DNA from 3 places in the Paenibacillus mobilis genome. Region 3 is predicted to be linked to each of the others. Evidence: a T-box and tRNA genes for the amino acid it is inferred to sense, from the RefSeq annotation. Region 3 holds a T-box; the other regions hold tRNA genes.

Region 1 (4,163 bases), on a different contig from region 3:
TCTGAAGGATGATGGCCTCGTAATTTTCTTCCAGCTTTATGAGTATTTGCCTTATGCGGCCGGCTTCCCGGAATATTATCTTCCGTTTTCGGCGCTGCTGCCGAAAGGGGTAAACCCGCTTGCCGCCAACTAAGCCGCGGTTTATCTCAAGTTAGGTGAAATCTGAACAGCCGTACCCGGCGGAGGGATTGCCTCTATCCGGGTACGGCTCTTTGTTTTTTTAATACCTGCTAACTTAATTAATTTTGATCCAGATAGGAAGAGGTATCCTCTTTCTCGGCCGATTGGGACTCTTGCTTAATATAGTCTAACTCGCCTTGGTCCGCGTTGCCTTTATAGGAATAAACTTCTCCGGTATGGCTGTCAACGTCCACGATGTCGGTTTGGCCATTGTCCAGATGGATCAGCACATGGAACATATTGCTGGTATAAGCATACGAGGTTGTTTCTTTAATGGCTGTGCCCCGAAGGCTCAAATTTAGCCGGATAAGCTCTGCAATGGCCTCTTCATCCTCTATGATCCATATCTTTTCCATGACCATTATCGTCTCCATTGTCTAAGTTAGGGGCTAATCCTATTCCTTCAATATAGAGGGGACCTATTGCAATAACGTATTCAAGTTGTAAAAAAGGTCGTCCAAATTGTGAAAATGGGCAACGAGAGGGGATTCCCCTTCACCATAAGGTTTTGGCGGAGGGAGGTGAGGGTTCGATCGGGGAGCTGCCGGAAAAAGAAAAAGCGGTAATCCGCTGCCGGTTGCACACCGCAGCGGATTACCGCTTTAAAATGGTTCAGATGATCCCAAGCCGTGAAGGCTTATACGCCTTCCGAATTTACTTTCTCAATCACCTTGTCGATCAGGCCGTATTCCTTGGCTTCCGCCGCAGTCATGAAGTAGTCGCGGTCGGTGTCTTTTTCGATGCGTTCCAAAGGCTGACCTGTGCGATCCGCCAGGATTTTGTTCAGGCTGTCGCGCATTTTCAGGATGCGGCGCGCGCGGATTTCGATATCCGTCGCTTGGCCTTCGGCCCCGCCCAGCGGCTGGTGAATCATTACTTCACTGTTTGGCAGCGCGTAGCGTTTGCCTTTGGCGCCGGCGTTCAGCAGGAACGCGCCCATGGAAGCCGCCATGCCCACGCAGATCGTGGAAACGTCGGATTTGATGAACTGCATCGTATCGTAAATCGCCATGCCTGCCGTAATGGAACCGCCAGGGCTGTTAATGTAAAGGTGAATGTCCTTGCCAGGCTCTTCGGCATCCAGGAACAGCATTTGCGCGATAATGGAGTTGGCCACAACGTCGTTCACTTGGGAGCCAAGGAAAATGATCCGGTCTTTGAGCAATCTGGAATAAATGTCGTAAGCACGCTCTCCGCGGTTACTTTGTTCGACGACCATAGGAATATAACTCACGATAAAAACCCTCCTAGAATTAAAGTTGTAAGTATTAGGCTTAATGCCCGGGATACACAGGCAGCAGCGTTTAACAGTATGGGCCCGTTTGGCCCGGCGATTACAGGATTGACCAAAACAGTCCCCTTTAAACCGCCTTCCATATCCAGCAACACTGTTAATAACCACATCATAAACAATTTCAAACAGAAAGTCAAAGAAAGTCAAACTAACGGATTAAAAAAAGCCCGATTCCTCGGACTTCTGGTTAAACATATATAGGATGTTTCATCAATTAAGGTTTCAGACCCGGCTGTTTAAAAGCCGTTAAAGCTGAAATGGCGCGCCCGCGAGGAATCGAACCTCGATCTCAGGCTCCGGAGGCCTACGTCATATCCATTGGACCACGGGCGCATATTTGTTTAAGAGACCTCAATAAAGTCAACAGAATTTATTATAGTCGCTCCCAAATTAAAAAGCAAGCCCAAACGGCTATATTTATTACAATTGCAGAGGTCTGCGGAGTCTTACGAATAGAGGATGGAAAACTTGCTCATTCTACGGACGATGCACTTGCAACAAGAGGAGAAATTGGTTAGAATATCAGTGGGACTTAAAAAGTTAACCCGGGACATTTTAAGACCAGAGGAATGGAGAGAGATAGTCGAAGCCGCAGGAGTGAAGACATTGCGAGATTTGTTGGAGATCCAAAAGCAGCTTCTGCCTGATCTCATGGACGTTCTCAAGAAGAGATATCTGATCCTGAACCAGATCATGCTCGAGGAAGTCATCGGAAGACGCACGCTTGCGCTCTCCCTGAATATGACGGAACGCGTATTGCGCGCGGAAACAGATCTCCTTAAGGCCCAAGGGCTTATCGAAATCGAGAATGTGGGCATGAGAGTCAGTGCGGCGGGCCTCCAGCTGCTGGAACAGATGAAGCCGTTCGCGAAAGAACTGCTGGGACTGTCCGAAATGGAGAAGAAGATCCGCGACACTTACGGTTTGCGGAAGGTGGTCGTGGTGCCAGGAGACTGCGAAGCGGCCGAAACCGCCAAACGTGAGCTGGGACGTGCAGGAGCTAGAGCTTTACTTGAAGTCATCGGGGACAATGACGTGGTCGCCGTAACCGGCGGATCGACGTTGGCCGTTATGGCCGAGCAGCTTACGCCTCCGGCATCGCCTATTAAAGGAAGCTGGTTTGTACCGGCCCGCGGAGGTCTTGGCGAAAGCCTGGAAATCCAGGCCAACACGATAGCTTCCGGCATGGCAAAACGGGTAGGCGCCGAATACCGGCTGCTGCATGTACCTGATCTGCTTGGCCGTGAAGCCTATGATTCCCTTGTCCATGACCCTAACATTCAAGAGATTGTGGACTTGATCCGCAAGGCGCGGATCGTGGTGCACGGCATCGGAGACGCTATGGAAATGGCGCGCAGGCGCAAGCTGGATCGTGAGATGGTGCAAGAACTCGCAAGAGACGGAGCCATTGCCGAATCCTTTGGCTACTACTTTAACGAGCAGGGTTCCGTAGTTCATAAGATGTTGACTTTGGGTTTAAGGCTCGAGGACATCAAGTCTACGGAGACGATCATCGGTATTGCGGGCGGGCGCAGCAAAGCGCAGGCCATTCACGCCGTGCTGAAATTCGGGCAGGAGGACATCCTGATCACGGACGAAGCGGCGGCCGAAGAGATCATTAAATCTCTGTAGCATGCAGACACGGTATGAACCAACGTTGTTTTACTCAGGTCATCAGGCCTGACTAAATATAAAAAAATATTTTTCTTTGGGAGGATCTATCAATGAGTGTAAAAGTAGGCATTAACGGTTTTGGACGTATTGGTCGCTTGGCATTCCGTCGTATTCAAGAAGTAGAAGGTATCGAAGTGGTAGCAATCAACGACTTGACTGACGCTAAAATGCTGGCACACCTTCTTAAATATGATACAACTCAAGGCAAATTCAACGGTGAAGTTGAAGTTCATGAAGGTTTCTTCAAAGTAAACGGCAAAGAAGTTAAAGTTCTCGCTAACCGCAACCCTGAAGAACTTCCTTGGGGCGACCTAGGCGTTGACATCGTTCTGGAGTGCACAGGCTTCTTCACAACTAAAGAAAAAGCCGAGCTTCACCTGAAAGGCGGAGCTAAGAAAGTTGTAATCTCCGCTCCGGCTACAGGCGACATGAAAACCATCGTTTACAACGTAAACCATGACACGCTGGATGGAACTGAAACCGTTATTTCCGGTGCATCTTGCACAACGAACTGCCTGGCTCCTATGGCTAAAACTTTGAACGATTCCTTCGGTATCGTAGAAGGTTTGATGACTACAATCCATGCTTACACTGGCGACCAAAACACTTTGGACGCTCCGCATGCGAAAGGTGACTTCCGCCGCGCTCGTGCCGCTGCTGAAAACATCATCCCTAACACAACTGGTGCTGCTAAAGCAATCGGCCTGGTTATCCCGGAACTGCAAGGCAAATTGGACGGCGCTGCACAACGCGTTCCAGTTGCTACAGGTTCCCTGACTGAGCTGGTTACTGTACTGAACAAAAAAGTAACTGTGGACGAAGTTAACGCAGCAATGAAAGCCGCTACTGATCCACAAACTTTCGGTTACACAGAAGACGAAATCGTATCCTCCGACATCAAAGGTATGACTTTCGGTTCCCTGTTCGACGCTACTCAAACTAAAGTATTGACTGTTGGCGACCAACAATTGGTGAAAACAGTAGCTTGGTACGACAACGAAATGTCCTACACTGC
Region 2 (4,163 bases), on a different contig from region 3:
TGTTGCGTACGCGTTTCTCGGCGTCGCCTTCCATTTGTTCTTGAAGTTCGGAAAGGGTTTGACCGGAGAAGCTCAGGAACATGTCCAGGTTCATGCCTTGCGTGCGAAGACGGTTGTCGAAATCGCGAACCATGTTTTGAACTTCGCCAAGCACCATTGGTCTTGGAATGTCAACTTCCGCTTGTTCGGCAACTTTCTCAACGATAGCGGACTCACGAGCCGATTCGTTTTCTTGTTGCTTGCGGGAAGCCAGTTCTTTCTTCAGGTCTTCTTTGTACTCTTCAAGCGTGTCGAACTCGGAAACGTCCTTCGCGAACTCGTCGTCCAAAGCAGGCAGCTGCTTGCGTTTGATTTCATGTACTTTCACCTTGAACACGGCTTCTTTGCCGGCCAGCTCTTCCGCATGGTATGTTTCAGGGAAAGTTACGACAACGTCTTTGAAGTCGCCGGTAGCCAAGCCGACTACTTGCTCTTCGAATCCAGGGATAAAGGAACCGCTGCCGAGTTCCAGGGAATAACGTTCTGCTTTACCGCCTTCGAAAGGAACGCCGTTTACGGAACCGTCAAAGTCGATAACTACAGTGTCGCCGTTTTGCGCGGCTTCTTCGTCAACAACGATCAGTTCGGCATGGCGCTGCTGCAGACGCTCAAGTTCAGCATTCAATTCTTCTTCGGTTACTTCTGCAGAAGCAGCCGGAGCTTCGATACCTTTGTATTCGCCAAGCTTAACTTCAGGTTTAACGGTCACTTTAGCTTTGAAAATAAAAGGTTGTCCTTTTGCAAACTGCTCAACATCCACTTCAGGACGATCTACCGGGAAAATATCCGTTTGTTCAACGGCTTCACCGTAAACTTCAGGGAGCAAAATGTCGATGGCGTCTTGGTAGAGGCTCTCCACACCGTAGCGTGCTTCGAAAATCGGCCGAGGCACTTTACCTTTACGGAAACCAGGCACGTTTGCTTGTTTTACTACTTTGTTAAAAGCTTTATCCAGCGCCGACGCTACGCGTTCCGCTTCGACTTCAACCTCAAGAACGCCGAGGTTCTTCTCTATTTTTTCCCAAGTTGCTTTCATTTTATGCTTTCCCCTCCAAAAATTGTTCACATATTGACAATGAAAAACGAGTGATGTTATCCGTTTTCAGTCTTGTCCTATCGAATTTCACGTTAGAATAACCATTATATTATAATCAAGAATAGTTGATTTTACAAGTGGGCGAAATAACGCTGGGAACTGTTAATCTTTTCCTGATCTCTGACGGTTTGCGGGCTGCTTCGACAGCTTAGAAAATAGCGCCGGTAGAAGCGAACTGTTTCATCGCCCGATGAGCCTGCTCAAATCTTAAACGCATGGAATCCGTGATGCCGTAAGCCGCCCTCAGCTCTTCATCCGCTTTGCTGCTTCCTCCCTGCAGGCTTTCCGTCACGGTCTGGTGCAGCGCGGCCGCCCAAATGTCCAATGACGCCTCTTCCTCGCGGATCACGGAAGCATATTCGGCCGTCCCGTACACGCCCATAATAAACTGGAACCAAAATTCCTGGGCAAAATAAAACATCGCCGGATCATGCACCTGGGCTTCCTGCCCAACCCTGTCCAGCACATCCTGCACCGCCGGCGGAAATTCTTCCGGCGTCAGCGGCACCGAGTCGATCTCGATCGTCGCCAGCTCGCCGCCTCTCCATAAACGGACCGCCCCGCCCGCCTCGCGTCTCCGCAAGGTTTGCAGCACGCGAAACTGCAGCATCGGATGCCGCCCCTCCCGCTCCAGCCACTTGATCAGCGCATCGTCGATTTCCGGCGCCTGAATAAAAGCCAACTGCTCCAAAGCCAAAAAGGTATGCTCGGATAACGGTTTCTCCGTCACGGTCTCCAGCAGTTTCCGCGCATAACCGCGATCCTCTGCAAATTTCATTTCCGCATGCCTGCGCGCAAAGTCCGCTTCCTCGGCTTCATCCGTTTCGTCCATCTGAGGACCGCCTTGACCTCTTCCCGCTCCCGAGGCCGGAAAAGCTTCCTGCAGCCATTTCAGCAGCGCTTCCCACTCCTCGTAATGGCGCTGGTCCTGCACTTCGCACTGCAGCAGAAAACGAAGCAGCTCCGCCGCTTCCGCATAACGTTCCGTTTCCAGCATCCGGGTAAGTTCTACCTGGTAATAATCAAGCGTTTTGGGGAATAAAACTAGATTATCTTTGCTGCTCTGCCGATTCCCGTTAATAAAAGTTCACACCCTTCCACCGCTTCATCAATGATTTGTAGATTATATCACACCCTTTTCAAAAGTGAAAAACCTTGAGCCCTAAATATTCCTTGCTAACCCGCCAAAAGTATGGTATATTCTCTTTTGCACGCTTTTATTATTTGTCCCAGTAGCTCAGCTGGATAGAGCAACGGCCTTCTAAGCCGTCGGTCAGGGGTTCGAATCCCTTCTGGGACGTTTTTTTATAGAAAAGCCCTCCTTCGGGAGGGCTTTTTTTTGCGTCCCTTGGGAGGAGAACCCCCAGGGGTTCGTCGCAGCGAGTCCTTCGGGACGGAGGGCCGGGCGAAGTCACGAGCTTTGCGAGTGTACTCCGACTGGGACGTTTTTTATAGGGATGCCGATCTGCAATCCTCCTATTCTTCTTTTTATAGCATAACTCTCCTAAGAGCCTCATATATTTCGGATGATAGGCGTTCATTTCTTCCAGGATTCTAGCTTTCGCCGGCCTTTCTGTCAGGTTTCAGTTCAGCAGCGGAAGCCGGTGAAACTTCTTCTTTGCCGGACAAGCCTTTCCATTCCACTTTATGATAAGGGGGAGTTACGCTTTGAGAACAACGGTAATTCGCATAACCCAGCTGGCCCTTGCGGCGATCGCGGGAGTCGTGTTTCTTGCAGGCTGCGGCATCCACCGCCAGGCCGAAAGCGGGGTTCAATCGGGAAGCCGGTCCCAGTCTTCGGCGCTCGCCATTTCCAAAGCCTCCTATTCTTCACAATCTGTTAATAGAATCGAAGATGCGGGCGGAAATCTCCGTCTGACTTTTCCGCAGGGCTGGGTCCGGGACGATGCCCTTAACAAATCCGCTGTCCTTGGCGTGTCGGACCGATCCAACGAAAAATACTGTCTGATCGTCCAGCTGCCTTCCAACCTCATTAAAAATGCTACTTTGGACAGCATGAAAAGAAAGCTGCTCGCCGACACCAAAGTCGCCCTGTCAAACTACCATTTCGTTGAAGACGGAGAGTCGACGATTGACGGTCTCCCGGCCAAAACCGCCGAATTTTATGGTACGGCCCGAAACGTCGACGTGCGTTATCTGGCTGCCGTCACGGAGAAGGACGGAGTCTTTTATCAAATCATTACCTGGTCCACCTCCGACTTGTTCGCCGGGTATAAAGAGGAGTTTAAAGCCATCATCCAATCTTTCCAGGTGATTAAATCCGCAGGTTCGGCAGTCGCCCTCCCTGTACTGGGTTCAGCCGCCGCCGACATTACGCTGGTCACCAGCAGCGATCAGCATGCGAGCATAACGATTCCCGAAGGCTGGACCCGAGATGCCGGGTTGGCCTCCGGAGCCAGCATTCAGGCCTCTCACCCATCAACAGAGGACTATATTGTAGTGCTGCAGGAAGACCGTTCGGATTTCTCCCAAAATACCACGATCAACGACTATTCCAAACTTGTCAGCGACAATATGAAGCAGTCCATCAGCAACGCCAAACAGGAGGTCCCTCGCCAGATTACCGTAGGAGGTTTAAATGCGCTGCAGTACGTAATCAGCGGAGAGGTCAACAAGGTCAAAATCAGCTACCTGGTCACCCTCGTCGCCTCCAAGGAGCATTTCACGCAGGTGTTAATGTGGACAAGATCCGATATGTTCGAGGCCAAAAAACAAAACTATCTTTATATAGTAAATACCTTTCGGGAAATGTAACCCCCGCTCCGACGGGAAGTGTAGGGAAGAATTGGAATTCCAAAGGGGAAGCATGTAAAATAAACAAGTAGAGAAACCAGATCCCTTCTCTTCTATCTCTTCTATATAATATCTTAAAATCAATGCAGCCTTCCCGCTGCCTGAGGAGGCAAGTTTGATGAGCTTTACTTTGGAGATCGGCCAAACCGCTCCCGATTTTAATTTGAAAGGAACGGACGGCAACCGCTACACGCTCGGCAGCTTTGAAGGGTCC
Region 3 (4,163 bases):
TTAATGGCAATATAACAGAAACTAAAATAAGTATAAAATGACCTTGACAGGGTAGGGGTCATGGGTTCGATCCCCATCCGTCCTATACGAGAGACCCTTGAAGCGTACGCTTCAAGGGTTTTGCTTTTTCTAGAATCATCTTTATTTTCTAGAATCATCAATACCATTTGCTCTAGATCGGCTCTGCATCGTAAGCGCTCGCTTCATACCTTCCTATTTAGTATCCTCTCGATTTTCAACTGTCGGCCCGCCCAATATTGAGAACCCCTTTAAAAATAAAACGTTTTGCATTAAAGTAGGATTAGTACCTAGAGTTATATCTAGGTCAAGCTTTTTTGCCATTTATATCGAAGGGGGTTTTAGAAGTGGCTTATACTATAAAAGATGTAGCCAATACAACGGGATTATCCATATTTACGATTCGTTTTTATGATAAAGAAGGACTCTTGCCTTTTGTTTCGAAGGATGCGTCGGGAAGAAGGATGTTTACGGATTCCGACCTCTCTATGATTCGTACGATCTGCTGTTTAAAGAATACGGGCATGCAAATCAAAGAAATAAAAAAATATATTGATTTCTGCATGGAGGGTACGAGTACGATCGAATCACGAAAAAGCATACTCCGGGAACACCGAAAAAAAATCGTAGCCGATATAGAGGCTCTGAATGAAAATCTAAACCTGATTGATTCAAAACTCGAAATCTACAATTCCCCCAATGCCGCAGAGATTATTAACGGGCAAATCAAAAATGTAGAAGAGGAGAAACGCGAGTGTTGTTTGGCAAATCCTTACGCCAGCCTTACATGTCCTTGAAGCCTACGCTTCAAGGTTTTTTTATTAAATTACGTAAAAAACAATTCGATTGCGGGTTCAAACAGGCCACATCGAAGAGGTATAATCCTTCTCCTTCCAGCGAACACTGGAAATACAAGAAATGGAAGGAGAATGGCCATGAACCAGCAGAAGAACCCATACTGCCGGGTAATTACAGCAGCTGCAGCTGCTTTTGTAGGGGCCGGGCTGCTGTTAGGCTTGACCGGCTGCCAGCCGATGGCCCGCAGCGAAGAAACGCTGGAAATCCAGTCTGCCGCTGACGATGGGGATTCCTCCGAGCTGCCGGTAATCAGCGACGTTTACGACAAGTCCGTAGAAGCGGACGTATACGGGTCGGAGCTGTTCAGGCTCCCTTAGCGGACAGGACGGACATGTACAGAAGCCGCATTTTTATGTATAATAATTCAACTTGAACTCGTACATAGGAGGCTTTTGTTATAATGGCTGCAGTAATTATTCCGGTTAAAACCGAAGACCAGTTGCAAAACTGCCTGGCAATCCGTAAAGAAGTGTTCGTGGAGGAGCAAAAAGTTCCCGTGGAGCTGGAAATTGATGAATTTGATCATATCGCGGACGATGCCCATCATCTGCTGATTGAGCAGGATGGAAAGTATGCGGCAACTGGCCGGATTACTTATTACAAAGATAATGCCGCTAAAATCCAGCGGGTTGCGGTTCGCGAAGCTTTCCGCTCCAAAGGCATCGGCAAAGTGCTGATGATTGGCCTTGAAGAGCTGGCCCGCGAGCTTGGCTTTGAGAAAGCGGTGCTGGACGGACAGCTTCATGCCGTTCCTTTTTACGAGAAGCTGGGGTATGCCATCATCAGTAAGGAGCCGTTTGACGACGCGGGCATCCTGCATCACCGGATGGAGAAAAAGCTGTAACTCCCCGCATAATCTGCCAGCTTGCGGACAGAATAAGGTTATCCTTCCTATAAGGAAATTCCACATCAAGGAGAGATGATGATGGCATTGCCTACAAGAGAAACCTTTATTGCGGTTCAAAAAAACGGTGACGGCGATCTGACCGCCTTCAAAACGTCAAGCGGCCGGGTGCTGAACTACGAAGAGGCGCTTCGTGAAGTGCAGGCCGGAGCCATTGCCGGCGTGAATACGTTCAAAGGCAGAGACGGCGAATTTTATATTCGCGGGGACGCGGACGGCGATCCGACAAACAATCTGGATGCGCTGCCGGGCTTTTGATTAATATAGCCCGTTCCAATCACTATTTATATAGAAACAAAAGGGCATGACGGCTAAAACCGGGATGCCCTTTTTGCATGAATCCATCCTCATAAGAAACGTAGACTTTTTAAGGTTGCTTTTTCTGCCGGTCTTTTTTATAATGTTCAGAAATCATTAGATAAAGTCGTGGATCGGGAGAGTAACCGAAACACCAACGTTCAAGCGAGCCGGGAGGGTGGGAGCCGGTACGGGGGTATTCGGCGAAGCGGACCCGGGAGACGGGCTGCCGAACAAGTGCAAGATGTAGGCCGCCCCGGCGCAAACCGTTATTTGTTCAAGCGGCCTGACCGTTCAGAGGAGTGATTAAACGCTAACTTTGTCCGGCGACGGCAACAAGAGTGGCACCGCGAGTCCCTGTCCTCGTCTCTTACCAAGAGACGGGGATTTTTTGCGTTCATTCTATTAACGGTAAAGGGGACTTCGGTATGTTAAACACATGGGTGCAGCAATTTGTGGAGTCGGGGGTACGGGAGGCCTTCGTGTTTCTTGACCCGTTGGGTTCGGAGGAACAAGCGGGAAAAGGAGAGAACAGTCCGGTATGGAACGTTCAGGTCGAGCGGCCCTCAAGGCTTGAGCACGGGGATTTTTCCACCAACATCGCTATGCAGCTGGCGAGGCTGCTCAAACGTTCGCCGATGCAAATGGCGGAGCAGATTTGCGCCGTGCTGACGGCCAGGCAGGAACGGCTGGTGTCCAGAATTGAAGCCGTGGCGCCGGGTTTTATCAATCTATTTATCAACTGGAGCGAATGGGCGGGGACGCCGGTACAGCCGGAGAAGCCATTTTTCCAAAAAATCGTTGTGGAACATACCTCGATCAATCCTAATAAATCCGCTCATATCGGGCACCTGCGCAATTCCTGCATTGGCGATACGCTGGTGAGAATGCTCAGAAAAACCGGGGCGGAGGTGGAAGTGCACAACTACATCGACGATTTGGGCAACCAGCTTGCCGATACGGTAGTGGGGCTTTTACACAACCCGGCAAACGGCGAATACACGAGATTCGGCGACTTCTGCTGGGATGTTTATTCGGGTTTGCATAAGCAATGGGATGACAGCCCGGAGCTGACGGCAGAGCGTACCAAGGTCCTGCACGGTCTGGAGCAGGGCGACGGGAATCTGGCCTGGCTTGGTTTCATCACGGCTTCGCAGATCGTTCGGGAGCATCTGGAGGAGATGCGGGAGTTCGGCATTCATTATGACCTGCTCGTCTGGGAAAGCAACATAGTCCGGGAAGGGTTTTGGGATGCGGCTTTCGAACGTCTGCAGCAGACGCCGAGTTTTAGCAAGGAAACGTCGGGCAAGCTGGCGGGGTGCTGGATTCTGAAGTCCATGGAGCCGGAGGCTGAACTAGGGAACGAGTCAGGTCATCGGTCCGGAAACGTACCGGGAAAAGAAGCGCCTGAGGAGGAAAATTCCGCGCATACGTTAGACAAGGTGCTGGTGCGCTCCAACGGGATTTTAACTTATACGGCTAAAGACATTGCCTATCATCTGTGGAAGTTTGGACTGCTAGGCAGGCAGTTCCGGTATGCTCCCTTTGCGGACGGAGTTTGGTCGACGGCGAGACAGGGGGCCGAAGGAACCTTTGGTCAAGCCGGGATGGTCATTAACGTCATAGACCGCAGGCAGGAATACCCGCAGGCGATGGTCCGGCAGTCGCTTGAGCTGATGGGGTACAAAGAGCAGGCGGAGCGTCTGCTTCATGTCAGCTACGGCGTAGTTTCACTCAGCCGCAATGCCGCTATGGAACTGGGGATGGACGTTTCGGACGGAAAATCCTCCTATGCCATGTCCGGCAGGCAGGGAATCGGCATGAAAATTTCCGCCCTGCTGGGCCGGATGGAACAGGTCATTTCCGCCAGCCGTCCCGACCAGGACGGACTGCCGAGCCGGGTAATCGCGGCAGCGGCCATCCGGTATTATCTGCTCCGTTATAATCTGCAGACAGAAGTGGTATTTGACCTGCAGCAGGCTACCGAGATTTCGGGCAACACGGGTGTTTACCTGCTTTATACGTATTCGCGTTCCCTCAGCGTGCTGAACAAGGGGGATTCGGATTCTGAGCATCCGGGAATTCA

Evidence for each region. The T-box of region 3 lies ahead of AC3ZPD_RS06140 (arginine--tRNA ligase). A T-box ahead of a tRNA ligase gene usually reads a tRNA of that ligase, here a tRNA-Arg.
Region 1: it has a tRNA-Arg gene. The T-box ahead of AC3ZPD_RS06140 (arginine--tRNA ligase) is inferred to sense a tRNA for this amino acid. The anticodon was not compared.
Region 2: it has a tRNA-Arg gene. The T-box ahead of AC3ZPD_RS06140 (arginine--tRNA ligase) is inferred to sense a tRNA for this amino acid. The anticodon was not compared.

The regions. Positions count from the first base shown of each region.
Region 1 is NZ_JBZCMS010000007.1:36,966-41,128, forward strand. Features, by position in the region: gene AC3ZPD_RS14130 (PdaC/SigV domain-containing protein) at 1-133, shown strand, start outside; gene AC3ZPD_RS14135 (hypothetical protein) at 240-536, opposite strand; gene clpP (ATP-dependent Clp endopeptidase proteolytic subunit ClpP) at 818-1,414, opposite strand; tRNA gene AC3ZPD_RS14145 (tRNA-Arg) at 1,733-1,807, opposite strand; gene AC3ZPD_RS14150 (sugar-binding transcriptional regulator) at 2,081-3,106, shown strand; gene gap (type I glyceraldehyde-3-phosphate dehydrogenase) at 3,199-4,163, shown strand, end outside.
Region 2 is NZ_JBZCMS010000005.1:47,779-51,941, forward strand. Features, by position in the region: gene tig (trigger factor) at 1-1,075, opposite strand, end outside; gene AC3ZPD_RS11075 (hypothetical protein) at 1,284-2,132, opposite strand; tRNA gene AC3ZPD_RS11080 (tRNA-Arg) at 2,362-2,435, shown strand; gene AC3ZPD_RS11085 (hypothetical protein) at 2,804-3,910, shown strand; gene AC3ZPD_RS11090 (thioredoxin family protein) at 4,068-4,163, shown strand, end outside.
Region 3 is NZ_JBZCMS010000002.1:633,120-637,282, reverse strand. Features, by position in the region: gene AC3ZPD_RS06160 (MerR family transcriptional regulator) at 366-815, shown strand; gene AC3ZPD_RS06155 (hypothetical protein) at 954-1,193, shown strand; gene AC3ZPD_RS06150 (GNAT family N-acetyltransferase) at 1,277-1,720, shown strand; gene AC3ZPD_RS06145 (DUF3892 domain-containing protein) at 1,802-2,038, shown strand; T-box leader at 2,199-2,451, shown strand; gene AC3ZPD_RS06140 (arginine--tRNA ligase) at 2,506-4,163, shown strand, end outside.